DNA from 2 places in the Cohnella sp. GCM10027633 genome. Region 2 is predicted to be linked to the other one. Evidence: predicted binding sites of a transcription regulator. Region 2 holds the regulator's gene; the other holds the start of a gene.
The links. The regulator LexA, encoded in region 2, represses DNA repair genes until DNA is damaged. The targets are predictions, from matches to a motif close to CGAACATATGTTCG.

Region 1: the regulator LexA is predicted to act here: its motif matches at 4,103-4,116, upstream of ruvC (crossover junction endodeoxyribonuclease RuvC).

The regions. Positions count from the first base shown of each region.
Region 1 is NZ_JBHTGV010000013.1:120,535-128,086, reverse strand. It holds gene ACFQZG_RS22745 (BofC C-terminal domain-containing protein) at 1-554, shown strand, start outside; gene ACFQZG_RS22740 (hypothetical protein) at 626-3,994, opposite strand; gene ruvC (crossover junction endodeoxyribonuclease RuvC) at 4,199-4,702, shown strand; gene ruvA (Holliday junction branch migration protein RuvA) at 4,699-5,316, shown strand; gene ruvB (Holliday junction branch migration DNA helicase RuvB) at 5,349-6,356, shown strand; gene ACFQZG_RS22720 (SpoIID/LytB domain-containing protein) at 6,360-7,552, shown strand, end outside.
Region 2 is NZ_JBHTGV010000001.1:504,687-512,238, reverse strand. It holds gene ACFQZG_RS02205 (AAA family ATPase) at 1-487, shown strand, start outside; gene hflX (GTPase HflX) at 517-1,800, shown strand; gene ACFQZG_RS02195 (methionine gamma-lyase family protein) at 1,856-3,124, shown strand; gene ACFQZG_RS02190 (MerR family transcriptional regulator) at 3,229-3,642, shown strand; gene glnA (type I glutamate--ammonia ligase) at 3,674-5,002, shown strand; gene ACFQZG_RS02180 (NADPH-dependent FMN reductase) at 5,098-5,640, opposite strand; gene lexA (transcriptional repressor LexA) at 5,805-6,425, opposite strand; gene yneA (cell division suppressor protein YneA) at 6,587-7,003, shown strand; gene ACFQZG_RS02165 (DUF896 domain-containing protein) at 7,139-7,330, shown strand; gene ACFQZG_RS02160 (hypothetical protein) at 7,378-7,552, shown strand, end outside.

The DNA of each region.
Region 1 (7,552 bases), on a different contig from region 2:
ACGTGCCGGACGACGCGGTCGCCGTCTTCTCCGCGTCGGACAAGCTCGGATTCGGTCCCGGTTACGGAGAAGCGAACCGCGACAAGACGATCGCCTCGCTGCGCGAGCGCAAAGGGGACGTCGAGCTCGTGCTGCACCGAACGTACTTGTGCGGAGAAGAAACGAGGAAGCTCGGGATGCATACCCCGGAAGAGGCCTATAACCTGCTCCTCGCTCACCGGGAATGGGATGCATCGATGACGGACGGAGGCAAAGTCACTCTATCGGAAGACGTCGACGATCTGTCGCCGCAGTGCCGCAAGACGGCGTATATCGGCATGGACCAGGACGGCAATCTGTCGCTGTTCAACGGGCCTCCGCAGAAGGATAAAGTCGTCCGAACCTTTTTCCAGTTGGACGTGAAGACGCTGCAGACGAGCTTGACGCAGGAGAAGCTGAGGGAGCTGCTTCACGGCATCCGCGTGTCGGACAAGGACGAATACAACAGCGTCATCTCCACGTTCAGCGATTATGCGCGGCTGAAATCGCGCGGCGTGATGGGACACGAAGAATAGATGGATTCCGGACAAAAAAGTCAACCGCCAGCGGCGGTTGACTTTTTATTTGGCATTCGCAAGCTCGCGCGTTAGATTGCGCTCGAGATGAATACCGAGTACATAGCGGTCTGCGTCACATTATTATTCAAGTACAGGGAAATCGCGCTCGTTCTGGAGACAGGGTTGCCAACGACGTTACTCGTCCACGTGACGTTCGCCTGCGCGAGAGTTAACGGCGCGTAAGCGCCGCCGTTCGATACGCGGACCGTTTGCGCGCCGACGTCGGTCGGCCGAATCGTGAAGATGATCGTCCCGGTCTGGGCGACGCCGATCGTTAGGGTGACCGTCGAGATCACGTTGCCGGGCAGCGGCGAAGCCGCGCTGTTGATGACGTCCCAACAGATTTGGTAGAGATACGTACCGGCCATCAAGTTGTTGATATTAATAGAGGCGGAGAACCCGACGATGCTGCCGGCTCCCCCCGTGACGTAAGGCAACGCTTGGGACAGAGCTCCCGGAGAGCCAGCGATCCGTTGGAAGCCGACGTTGTTGCCGCTGAACAGGATCGCTTTGGTTGAGGTAGACGACGCCGGACCCGTGGCGCCGGTAGAACCGGTAGCGCCAGTAGCGCCAGTAGCGCCTGTTGCACCGGTAGCACCGGTAGCGCCAGTAGTGCCGGTAGCACCGGTAGCGCCAGTTGCACCGGTAGCGCCAGTAGCGCCAGTAGCACCTGTAGCGCCAGTAGCACCTGTAGCACCTGTAGCACCTGTTACGCCGGTATCGCCAGTAGCGCCAGTAGCGCCGGTAGCGCCAGTAGCGCCGGTAGCGCCAGTAGCGCCTGTTGCGCCGGTGGCGCCAGTAGCGCCGGTAGCGCCAGTAGCGCCGGTATCGCCAGTAGCGCCGGTAGCGCCTGTTACACCGGTATCGCCGGTAGCGCCAGTAGCGCCGGTAGCGCCGGTAGCGCCAGTAGCGCCAGTAGCGCCAGTAGCGCCGGTAGCGCCGGTAGCACCAGTAGCACCAGTAGCACCAGTAGCACCAGTAGCACCAGTAGCTCCGGTAGCGCCTGTTGCACCGGTAGCGCCAGTAGCACCTGTAGCGCCAGTATCGCCGGTAGCGCCAGTAGCGCCAGTGGCGCCGGTAGCGCCAGTAGCTCCGGTAGCGCCAGTAGCGCCAGTAGCGCCAGTAGCGCCAGTAGCGCCAGTATCGCCAGTAGCTCCGGTAGCGCCAGTAGCGCCAGTGGCGCCAGTGGCGCCGGTATCACCAGTGTCACCGGTTGCACCGGTTGCTCCGGTCGCGCCAGTAGCACCAGTAGCACCAGTAGCACCAGTAGAGCCTGTATCGCCTATATCGCCGGTTGCGCCAGTAGCGCCGGTAGCACCGGTATCGCCAGTAGCGCCGGTAGCGCCGGTAGCACCAGTAGCACCAGTAGCACCAGTAGCACCAGTAGCACCAGTAGCACCAGTAGCACCAGTAGCTCCTGTAGCTCCTGTAGCTCCTGTAGCTCCGGTAGCACCTGTATCGCCGGTATCGCCTGTTGCTCCAGTGGCTCCAGTGGCTCCAGTGGCACCGGTAGTTCCGGTCTCGCCTGTTGGTCCGGTAGCACCGGTCGCGCCCCCGGCCGGTCCCGTTTCGCCGACCGCTCCGGTTTCCCCTGTTGCACCCGTCGGCCCAGTCGCGCCCGTATCGCCTGTTGCACCGGTCGCGCCAGTAGCTCCGGTATCGCCGGTTGACCCTCCGCCCGGTCCCGTCGGCCCGGTGGCTCCCGTAACCCCGAATCCGGTAGCGCCCGTATCGCCAGTCTCTCCGGTCGCGCCGGTAGCTCCAGTGGCTCCGGTAGCTCCTGTATCCCCGGTCTCACCGGTAGCACCAGTCTCTCCGATATCGCCCGTTGCACCAGTCACACCGGTAGCACCTGTTGGGCCTGTCGCTCCTGTAGGTCCCGTGGCACCTGTAGTTCCGGTAGCGCCTGCATCGCCCGTAGCACCGGTGGGTCCCGTCGGACCCGTACTGCCCGTTGCACCAGTCACTCCGGTAACGCCTGTTGCTCCCGTCGCTCCGGTAGGTCCCGTGGCTCCTGTAGTTCCGGTAGCGCCTGCATCGCCCGTCGCACCGGTTGCTCCAGTATCCCCGGTAGCGCCAGTTGCACCTGTAACGCCTGTAGTTCCATTCGCTCCGGTAGCGCCTGCATCGCCCGTCGCACCCGTTGCTCCAGTGTCGCCGGTAGCGCCTGTCGCGCCGGTTGGTCCCGAAGCACCGGTCGCGCCGGTATCCCCTGTGGTGCCAGTCGCGCCGGTTGCTCCGGTGTCCCCGGTTGCCCCCGTATCGCCAGTCGCTCCACCGGTCGGTCCCGTGTCGCCGATCGGTCCGGTCGCTCCCGTTTCTCCCGTCGCGCCAGTCGTGCCCGTTGCACCCGTCGCGCCGGTAGCGCCAGTAGCACCCGTGTCGCCTGTTGAACCTCCGCCCGGACCGGTTGCTCCAGTCGGTCCGGTCGCTCCCGTTACTCCGAATCCGGTCGCGCCCGTGACACCCGTATCGCCAGTGGGTCCCGTCGGTCCCGTTGCTCCGGTGTTGCCCGTGGCACCCGCGTCGCCAGTGGGTCCCGTCGGCCCTGTTGCCCCCGTTGAGCCGGTATTGCCGGTCGCTCCCGTCGTGCCAGCGTCGCCGGTTTCACCGGTAGCTCCTGTAGCGCCGGAATCGCCGGTTACGCCCGTTGCACCCGTTGCGCCTGTGGCACCGGAATCGCCTGTCGCTCCTGACGCGCCGGTCGGCCCGGTAGCTCCCGTGGCTCCTCCGGCAGGCCCCGTATCTCCGACCGGCCCGGTCGCTCCCGTCTCCCCGGTCGCGCCAGTCGTGCCCGTGAGTCCGGTCGCTCCGGTCGGTCCCGTCGCGCCGGTATCGCCGGTCGAGCCGCCGGCTGCCCCGGTGGCCCCCGTCGGACCCGTTGGCCCCGTCACCCCGAATCCGGTTGCACCCGTGTCGCCGGTAGATCCCGTAGCCCCGGTAGCCCCGGTAGCTCCCGATACGCCGAATCCGGTCGCACCGGTATCGCCGGTAGCACCCGTCGCTCCGGTGGCTCCCGTGGATCCCGTCGGCCCCGTCGGTCCAGACAATCCGATTCCGGTTGCCCCCGTAATCCCGGTCGCGCCAGTAGCGCCTGTAGCCCCTGTAGCGCCTGTAGCCCCTGTAGCGCCCGTCGCCCCCGTTGCTCCGAACCCGGTTACCCCCGTAATCCCGGTCGCGCCAGTAACGCCAGTAGCCCCGGTTGCGCCTGTAGCCCCTTTCGGCCCCCTCGGTCCTCTTTTGCAGCATCGGCAATGCTTCTTATGTTTCCGGCATCGGCAATGCTTGTGTTTCTCGCATCGGCAATGCTTTTTCTTTTTCTTGCACTTGCAATGTTTCTTCTTATGCCTGCCGCACTCGTGCGGCTCCCGGTCATCTTCGTCGCCCGATCGCTTCAACTTGCTCCCACCGCCTCGTCCTCTGATGGGATATTGTATAAGCTTGTATCAATTATGGTAACGACTGTCCGCAAAAACAATCATTGTCCCAGACCGAATAGCCGCACCCGAATTTATGTTCTCCTTCTGTTCTCATCCCGTTCGACTTTTGCTATAATCATAGGATAGTCGATAGCGATAGGAAGAAAGCGGGGAAACGCGAAGATGAGAGTGCTCGGCATAGACCCCGGAATCGCGATCATGGGCTTCGGATTCATCGATAAGTCCGGCCATAAGCTGACGCCCGTGCAATACGGGAGCATCGTGACGGAGGCGGGAACGCCCCAAGAGATACGTCTCAAGCAAATATACGAATCGGCTTGCGGCTTGCTCGATCAATACAAGCCGGACACGGTCGCCGTGGAGAAGCTGTTCTTCAATAAGAACGTAACGAACGCGTTCAGCGTCGGCCAAGCGCGGGGAGTATTCATGCTCGCGGCGGCGCAGCGCGGCCTTCCGATCTCCGAATATACCCCGATGCAAGTGAAGCAGGCGGTCGTCGGTTACGGCGCCGCGGAGAAGAAGCAAGTGCAGGAGATGGTTCGGATGCTGCTGAAGCTGCAGGCCGTGCCGAAGCCGGACGACGTCGCCGACGCGCTCGCGGTGGCGATCTGCCATGCGCACTCCGTCGTGATGAATGATAGAATGAATGGAGCGACGCTAAGATGATCGATTTCCTGCGAGGCAAGGTCGTACATACGGAATTGGAATACGTCGTAATGGACGTTCGCGACGTCGGATACCGGGTGTTCACGCCGAATCCGTACGCGCTCGCGGCTAAGGAAGACGCCGTGCAGCTCTTCATCCATCATCACGTCCGCGAAGACGCGATCCAATTGTTCGGATTCGCGACGCGCGACGAACAGTGGCTGTTCCGAAGGCTGCTCGAAGTGTCCGGCATCGGACCGAAGGTCGCTCTCGGCATCATGGCAGGCGGCAAGCCGGAGACGATCGCGGCGGCGATCCAGCAAGAGAACCTTACGTTCCTTACGAAGCTGCCCGGCATCGGGAAGAAGACGGCTCAGCGCATGATTCTCGATCTGAAGGAGAAGCTCGGCGGCACGGACGGTCTATGGACGGCATCGGCGATCGAGGAAGTAAGTTCGCCGGCGGTCATGGGCGGCGGCGCCTCGTGGGCGGCCGCGCGCGAAGCGCTCGGAGGCTTGGGCTACCGCGAAGCGGAGCTGGACCGCGCATGGCACGCGATGAAGGACAAGGTGACCGGCAGCGAATCGCCGGATGCTCTCATGAAGCTGGCGCTCCAGCAACTTTTTCAGGGATAATCGCGTTATAAGCGGGAGAGGAGGCCGGAAGGATGGAAGACCGCATCGTCACCGCGCATTTGATGATGGAAGACCAGGCGGTGGAGTACAGCCTGCGTCCGCGTTACTTGGCGGAATATATCGGCCAAGCGCAAGTGAAGGACAATCTGAAGATTTACATAGAAGCGGCCAAGATGCGCCGCGAACCGCTCGACCATGTACTGCTATACGGGCCGCCGGGGCTGGGGAAGACGACGTTGTCGAACATTATCGCCAACGAGCTTGGAGTCAACATCCGCACGACGAGCGGACCCGCGATCGAGCGGCCGGGAGACCTGGCCGCGATCTTGACGAACTTGCAGGAGAACGACGTTCTGTTCATCGACGAGATTCATCGGTTGCACCGTACCGTCGAGGAAGTGCTCTATCCCGCAATGGAAGACTTCGCGCTCGATTTCATTATCGGCAAAGGCCCTAGCGCGAGGTCGGTCAGGCTCGACTTGCCGAAGTTCACGCTGATCGGCGCAACGACGCGAGCGGGCCTCTTGTCCGCGCCGCTGCGCGACCGGTTCGGCGTCGTCAGCCGCCTCGAGTTCTACACGGAGGACGAGCTGTCGTACATCGTGACGCGCACGTCGGAGATTTTCGGCGTCGGCATAATCGGGGAAGCGTCCCGCGAGATCGCGCGCAGGTCGAGAGGCACGCCGCGCATCGCGAACCGCCTGCTGAAGCGGGTTCGGGACCATGCGCAGGTAAGGGGAGACGGCATCATTACGGAAACGGTCGCCCACGACGCCTTGGTGCGCATCCAAGTCGATCCGATGGGGCTCGACAGCATCGACCATAAAATGTTGCGGGCGATGATATTGAATTACGCCGGCCGTCCGGTCGGCCTCGACACGATAGCGGCTTCGATCGGGGAAGAGAGCCAGACGATCGAGGACGTATACGAGCCTTATCTCATGCAGATCGGCTTCCTTCAACGAACGCCGCGAGGAAGAATCGTAACCGCCGCAGGCTATAAGCACCTCGGGCTCCCTATGCCGGAAAGAGAGGCTTAGAAGATGACAAGCATTCGACATCAACGATCTTACTCTCGGTTGGCCTTGCTCGTTATACTAGTCGCGGCCGTATTGTCCGCATCGTCAAGAATCGTCGCCGATGCGGCCGTGAACGTCCCGCCGACGATCCGGGTAGCGCTGTTCATCAATACGGGAAGCAGCGCATCGACGTCGCTGACGTCCGTCGCGACGCTACAGTCCGCGGGCGGATTGACCGTCTCGTGGAAGGACCCCGCTTACAGCGCGGTTATCGGCAGCGCGGCGCCTAGGCAGGCGGTAAGGTTCGGCATGGACGGCTACCGCGCGCTCGTGCTGGAGACGACCGAGCAGGGAGCGGCGATGACGGTATTGAAGAACATTCAGACGCAGTCTTCGGCCGCGTTCGTGACGCAGCTGAACAAGTCGGGCAAGGTCGTCTATCAAGTGTCGGAGGGCGCATACGCGACCGCGGCGCAGGCGGCGGCCTCGCTGACCAAATGGTCGAACGCGGCTGCGTCCGTCGGGGTGCAGACGTTGCTCAGCCCGCGCATCGCCGGACCATGGGCAGTCGAAGCCGGCACGTATGCCACCGTCGAAGAAGCATCGGCGGCGGCAAGCGTCATCGGCGCCGCCGGACTGGATACGTTCGTCGCGGCGAAGCCGTTGTCCGGCGCGATGACGTACACGGTCCGCGTCGGCCAAGAGAAGGACGCGTCGACGCTGCCGGCGCTGCAGCAAGCGGCGCTTGCGGCGGGGGCCGCTACGGCGACGATTCCGACAGCCGGAGATGCTTACGCGTTGCTGCGCAACGATGTGACCGTGAACGCTCCCGCCACGATGTACGCCATACCGGCGGCTTCCGGCGTCGTGCTTCGCGCGGATCCCGCCGGCGCGGATACGATCCAACTGACCGAACGGTCGAAGCGGACGTATCGCGGCAGCATGGAGATGAGCGTGTACAACAACTCGCTTGCCGTCGTGAACGACGTGAACCTGGAGCATTACTTGTATTCCGTGGTGGCCGCCGAAGTCGGATCGGGCTGGCCGGCCGAAGCGCAGAAGGCGCAGGCCGTCGCGGCGAGATCGTACGCGCTCGCGGGCGGCATGTCGTTCAAGATCGCGAACGTCGTCGACACGACGGTCAGCCAAGCGTATTACGGCGCGGGAGAGGGCAAGGAGAACCCGAACTCGACCGCCGGCGTCGACGCGACGAAGGG
Region 2 (7,552 bases):
AGGCGTGCTGTTCATCGACGAGGCGTACAGCCTGGCGCGGGGCGGAGAGAAGGACTTCGGCAAGGAAGCGATCGATACGCTCGTGAAGGCGATGGAAGATTACAAGAACCAATTCGTGCTCATTCTCGCCGGTTATACGCTCGAGATCGACGCTTTTCTCATGACGAATCCGGGCTTGCCGTCGCGGTTTCCGATCCAGATCGAATTCCCGGACTATACGGTCGATCAGTTATCTTCGATCGCGGAAGGCATGATGAAAGAACGAGAATACGCGATCGTGCCGCATGCGATGTTCAAGTTGCGGCAACTCGTCGCTTACGAGAAGAACGAATCGATCTTCCACTTCAGCAACGCGAGATACGTGCGCAACGTGCTCGAGAGGGCGATCCGCTTCCAGGCGGTGAGACTGCTCGCGCAGTATCCGGCCAGCTCGCCGGGACGTCAGGAGCTGATGGCGCTGAAGCCCGAGGATATACGAGGACTATAGCCGCGCATATAGAAAGAGGTTATTACGGAATGAAAATGAATGCGTACGATACGGACTCCGGCTTGCCGGAGAAGGCGATTCTCGTCAGCTTGGTGACCGACGCGGTGAAGCGTTCCGGCGCGGATCCCGAGCTGTCTCTGACGGAGCTCGTATCGCTGGCCGAGACCGCAGGCGTCGAAGTGATCGCCTCGATCATGCAGAATAAGGACGTTCCCGACTCCAAATGGTTCGTCGGCAAAGGCAAAGCTCAGGAAATCAAAGCGCTGGCCGAGGAGACCGAAGCGACGACAGCGATCTTCGACCAGGAGCTGTCCGGAGCGCAGGTGCGCAACCTGGAAGAGGCGCTCGATCTGAAGATTATCGACCGGACGCAGCTGATTCTGGACATTTTCGCGGGTCGGGCGAAAACGCGCGAAGGCATCCTGCAGGTCGAGCTCGCGCAGCTGTCGTATTTGCTTCCGCGCCTGTCCGGGCACGGGGTTAATTTGTCGCGGCTGGGCGGCGGCATCGGGACGAGAGGTCCGGGCGAGACGAAGCTGGAGATGGATCGCCGGCACATCCGCGACCGGATCAGCGAGCTGAAGCGCCAGCTGGAGACGGTCGTGCAGCACCGCGTGCTGCACCGCGAACGCAGGCGCAAAGCCGGCGTCGTGCAGGTGGCGCTCGTCGGCTATACGAACGCCGGCAAGTCGACGCTGCTCCGGCAGCTGACGGCCGCCGACGTCCTCGCGGAGGACAAGCTGTTCGCGACGCTCGATCCGACGTCCCGGGGGCTGGAGCTGCCGAGCGGCAAGGAAGTGGTGCTAACCGATACGGTCGGCTTCATCCAGAACTTGCCGCACGATCTTGTGGCCGCGTTCCGGGCGACGCTCGAGGAAGCGAACGAGGCCGACTTGCTGCTCCACGTCGTCGACAGCTCGTCTCCGATGCGGGAGCGTCAGCAGCGGGTCGTCGAGGAAGTGCTGCAAGAGCTCGGCGCAGGCGGCAAGCCGACGTTGACGGTGTATAACAAGATCGACCGTTGCGACGAGGCAACGTTATCGCTGCCCGCGGGAGGACCGGACACGATCCGAATGAACGCTTTCTCGGAGGCGGATCTGACCCGATTGCGGGAGACGATCGAGGACCGCCTGCTAGGGGACGTCGCGTCGTTCCGCATACCGGCTTCGCGCGGGGATTTGGCGGCGCTCGCATATCGCGTCGGCGAAGTCGTGCTGCAGGAAGCCGAAGACGACATCCTAGTGTTGACGGTAAGGCTTAATCCGGCGGACATGGAGAAGCGCGGACGCGCGCTGGAGGAATTCCGGGTATAGTTCCGGAACGATCGACTATTATTGGAATCGCAAGAGCCGAAGGGAAGTCAAGTACATGCAAGACGGAAACGTTACATCGTTCGACGAATCGTGGGAGAGCTGGGCGGACGCGGCGGAAACGCAAGCGGCAGATCGGTTCAAGAGCATCGATCGCATCGTGGAGCGCAATCAGTGGAAGGTTATACAGGCGTTCCGGAAGCACAAAGTGAGCGATTACCATTTCGCCGGATCGACGGGCTACGGCTACAACGACCGCGGCCGCGAGGTGCTCGACCTCGTGTACGCGGACGTCTTCGGCGCGGAGGCGGCTCTCGTTAGGCCTCATCTCGTATCGGGCACCCACACGATCTCCGCGGCTTTGTTCGGCATGCTTCGCCCGGGCGACGAGCTCGTGTTCGTGACCGGGAAGCCTTACGACACGCTGCATAAGGTGATCGGCAAGCCGGGAGACGGCACGGGCTCGCTGTCCGATTGGGGCGTGCGCGTCGCGTTCGTCCCGCTGCTGGAGGACGGAGAGGTCGATTGGGACGGCGTGGCGGCGGCTTTAACCGATCGCACGAAGGTGTTCGCCATCCAACGCTCGAGAGGGTATAGCTGGCGTCCTTCGTTCACGGTGGATCAGATCGGCGACATGGTCTCGCGGCTTAAGGATCTTCGTCCCGAAGCGGCCGTCTTCGTCGACAACTGCTACGGGGAATTCACGGAAGAGCGCGAGCCGACCGAAGTCGGCGTCGACCTGATCGCGGGATCTCTCATCAAGAACCCGGGAGGAGGACTCGCGTCCAGCGGCGGTTACATCGCGGGCAGGGCCGATCTGGTGGAATTGGCTGCGTTCCGGCTTACCGCGCCGGGTATCGGCGGCGAAGTCGGCGCGATGCTCGGCACGACGAGGGCGATCTACCAGGGGCTGTTCCTTGCGCCGCTGCTCGTCGGGCAAGCGGTGAAGGGCAGCGTGTTCGCGGCCGCCGTCTTCGCGAATCTCGGATTCGAGACGCATCCGCGATGGGACGATCCGCGAACCGATCTGATCCAGGCGATCCGCTTCGGCGCCCCGGAGCCGCTCATTCATTTCGTGCAGGCGATCCAGCGGGCGGCGGCGGTCGATTCGCACGTCGTGCCCGAGCCGTGGGACATGCCGGGGTACGAGCACCCGGTCATTATGGCCGCCGGAACGTTCATCCAAGGCGGCAGTCTGGAGCTGTCCGCGGACGCTCCCATAAGGGAACCCTACATTGCATATATGCAAGGCGGACTTACTTACGCGCATGTGAAGTTAGCTGTACAGCAGGTTTTGTCGGTTTTCCGCGAACGCGGATATTTGTAAGTTCGGGCACGGTCAAACCTTACATGCCTTGACATGTTTTTGCGACTTCGTTACAATGAAAGTGATTTCAAAAACAGCAGGCAATCGTGGAAGGTTGGTATGACATGGGCGACGAGATTCGCAGGAATATGGCGTTGTTTCCGATCGGCATCGTAATGAAGCTGACCGATCTAACCGCCCGCCAAATCCGATATTACGAACAGCACGAACTTATCCAGCCCGCTCGTACGGACGGCAATCAACGACTGTTCTCCTTCAACGACGTCGAACGTCTCATGGAGATCAAGTCGCTGATCGAGAAGGGCGTCAATATCGCAGGCATCAAGCAAGTGATGAACCCCGTCGGGCAGAACGAGAGCGACGCGACCGTCATCAACGAGGTATCCGAGGTCAAGCGGCGCGAGATGTCCGACTCCCAGCTTCACCGCATGCTGAAGCAGCAGCTGATGCAAGGCAAGCGTCCGGGTCAAGTCTCGCTCATCCAAGGCGAGCTTTCGCGGTTTTTCAAGAACAAATAAAGCGGCTGTTGCCCATTATTAGGAGGCTGTCATGAGCTATACTCGCGAAGATATTAAACGGATTGCGAAAGAACAGAACGTTCGGTTCATCCGGTTGCAGTTCACCGACCTGCTCGGAACGATCAAGAACGTCGAGATTCCGTTCAGCCAGCTGGACAAGGCGCTCGATAACAAAATGATGTTCGACGGCTCCTCGATCGAAGGCTACGTACGGATCGAAGAATCCGACATGTACCTGTACCCGGATCTGAGCACGTGGGTCGTCTTCCCATGGGTGACGCAAGATCGCGTCGCGCGTCTGATCTGCGACATCTACATGCCGGACGGCACTCCGTTCGCGGGCGATCCTCGCGGCATTCTGAAGCGCGCGCTCTCGGAAGCGGAAGCGATGGGCTTCACGGCGATGAACGTAGGTCCCGAACCCGAGTTCTTCTTGTTCCAGACGGACGAGAAGGGCAACCCTACGATGGAGCTTAACGACCAAGGCGGATACTTCGACCTCGCTCCGACCGACCTCGGCGAGAACTGCCGCCGCGATATCGTGCTTATGCTCGAGGAGATGGGCTTCGAGATCGAAGCTTCCCATCACGAGGTTGCTCCGGGACAGCACGAGATCGACTTTAAATATGCGGACGCGATCAAAGCGGCCGACCAAATCCAGACGTTCAAGCTCGTCGTTAAGACGATCGCGCGCCAGCACGGTTTGCATGCGACGTTCATGCCGAAGCCGCTGTTCGGAATGAACGGTTCCGGCATGCACTGCCACCAATCGTTGTTCCGCGGCAACGAGAACGCGTTCTTCGACCCGAACGATAAGCTTGGTCTTAGCGCGATCGCTAGACAATACATGGCGGGTATCTTGAGACATGCGCGCGGTTTCGCCGCCATTACGAACCCGACGGTCAACTCTTACAAACGTCTTGTTCCCGGCTATGAAGCGCCTTGCTACGTAGCCTGGTCCGCAAGCAACCGGAGCCCGATGATTCGGATTCCGGCATCCCGCGGCCTTAGCACGCGCATCGAAGCTCGCAACCCGGACCCGGCCGCCAACCCTTACTTGGCGCTTGCGGTCATGCTGAAGGCGGGTCTCGACGGTATCGCGAACAAGATGACGTCTCCGCCGCCGGTCGATCGCAACATCTACGTGATGAGCGAAGAGGAACGGATCGACGCGGGCATTCCGAGCTTGCCGATCAACTTGAAGGAAGCATTGTCCGAGATGCTTCGCGACGACGTCGTATGCGAGACGCTCGGCGATCACGCGCTCAGCCACTTCTACGAGCTCAAAGAGATCGAGTGGGACATGTACAGAACGCAAGTCCACCAATGGGAACGCGATCAGTATTTGACGGCGTTCTAGAATAAACGCAACGCATAATAACCGGCCCCGCGGCGTCTTCGGACGTTCGCGGGGCCGGTTTCCGTATAGATAGGGTGAAATTCGCTAACGGATGTTTACGAACGCACCGTCTTGAGCGCGCCACTCCAGGCGACGACTTGGTCGAGCATGCCGTTCAAGTTCGTCAGGTGAAGCTCGGCGGGCTTGAACGTGCTGCCGTTCTCGAAGTCCGTGAACAGCGACAATGCCACATGGACGCGAACGTCGGCGATCGATACTTCGCCGAGAATGCCCCGCAGATGCTCGGCTGCGCGCGCGCCGCCTACGGAGCCGTAGCTGACGATGCCGGCCGCCTTATTGTTCCATGCGTCGCGAGCGTAGTCGATCGCGTTCTTGAGCGCACCCGTAATGCTGTGGTTGTACTCGGCGACGACGAAGACGAAGCCGTCGAGTCCGGAGAGCGTCGTATTCCATTTCGTCGCTTGCTCCGTGGCGTCCGTCTCGCCGAACATCGGCAGCTTGTAGTCCGCGATGTCCACGATCTCGTAATGCGCGTCGTTGCGCGCATCCGCGTGCTTCTTCACCCATTCGCCGACTTGAGGGCTAACGCGGCCTTGGCGGGTGCTGCCCAGAATAATTCCGATTTTCAATTGTGACATGTCGTCCTCCTGAATTGTTTATCGTTAAAAGCACGTTCGTTAAATAGTATGTCCAATCGTCATTACCCAGTATAAGCGACGTTCAAACGAGCAAGAAAAAAGGCAGACCCGTCATCTCCCGATGAGCGGGTCTGCCTTGTCGCCGAGCCGGCGAGCTTGCCGGCTTACATGAACGAGCGAATCAATCCGATGACTTTACCCAGGATGCTGACGTTCGGATAGCGGAGAGGCGACATGCTCGAATTCTCCGGTTGGAGACGAATATGATCGCGTTCCTTATAGAACGTCTTGACGGTCGCTTCGTTGTCTTCCGTCATCGCGACGACGATATCTCCGTTCGTAGCGTTCGGCTGCTGGCGTACGATGACGTAGTCGCCGTCGTGGATGCCGGCCTCGATCATGCTATCGCCTTGGACGGAAAGCATGAACACCGGTTGATCGCCGACCATCGTCGCCGGCAGCGGGAAGTACTCTTCGATGTTCTCCGTCGCCGTTATCGGCACGCCGGCCGTTACTTTGCCGACGAGCGGAATTTGGCGAACGGAGGCAGCCAGTCCGAACACGTTGTCGTCGTCTCCCAGAATCTCGATCGCGCGCGGTTTCGTCGGATCGCGGCGGATCAAGCCTTTCTTCTCCAGGCGATCGAGGTGGCCGTGCACGGTGGAACTGGATGCGAGCCCTACGGCTTCGCCGATCTCGCGGACGGAAGGGGGATACCCTTTGTCGCGCACTTCGTTCTTAATGAAGTCTAAAATGGCATTTTGGCGATTGGACATCTTGGACACGCCAAGCCCTCCCTATGTATCAGCTCATGATGACAAATTATAACACAGAACTCGAGTTCGCACAAACATTCGTTCCGCCGAACAAATGTTCCAAAATTTGTTGACAAGCACATATGTTCGTGCTAATCTGATACCAGAACAAATGTTTGGGGTGAGCGTAAATGGTACATACATGGGTATCCGGTTCTTCCGCAACTGCTTCAACGCTTCGTAACGGTACGGCTTACGCTAAGCCAGCATACGCGGGACGGACGGCGCCGCAAGCGCCGGCTCGTTCGCATCGCGGCTTAGGCATCGCGCGTTCCTTCTTTATACTGTTCGCCTTTCTGATTCTGTTCAGCGGATTCGCGTTCGCGCATACGTTCGCATCGGACGCCGAGGTTTCGCCGGCGACGGCAACGGAGATCTCGATCTCCGTCGATAGCGGCGATACGATCTGGGACTTGGCCGCTTCCTATAAGAAGGATACGATGGATACGCGCGACGCGGTGCATGCCATCAAGAAGCGGAACGGTTTGTCCTCGTCGTCCGTACAAGCAGGACAGACGTTGATTTTACCAGCCAAGATGTTGCCTTAATGCAATACGAACGCGATGCGAACGAATGTTCCGAGACCGGGGAAACCCGGTCTTTTTTGCGTGCCCGGTTTTCTTGACAACGCATCGCCGTTAATGTCAAAGTAGAGAAGATATACGGAAGGGAGTGACAACGCCATGGAAATGGAGAAGCTGATTGGGCGCATTAACGAATTGGCCCGCAAAAGCAAAGCCGAAGGCTTGACGGAAGAGGAAACGGTCGAACGCGATCGGTTGCGCAAGGAATACTTGGTCAACTTCAAGAACAACTTCCGGCAGCAGCTGGACCAGATCGAAATCACGGACGAGAAACCAACGATTGTACATTAAATAGATCGGTTGGCTTAACGCAGCAGCATTTGACGAGGAGGAGCTTTATGTCCCGCTCATGGGAACGCATGGTTCAGAAGAACGCCAAGCAAGTGAACAAACGCCGTAAAAGAGACGGCAAAAAATCGATTAGCGCAACATCCGCTCCGCATGTCGACAAATTCAAAGGGCGCAATTACGTCGTCCCGATCCTGCTCCTCATGCTCATCGCGCTCTACGTGA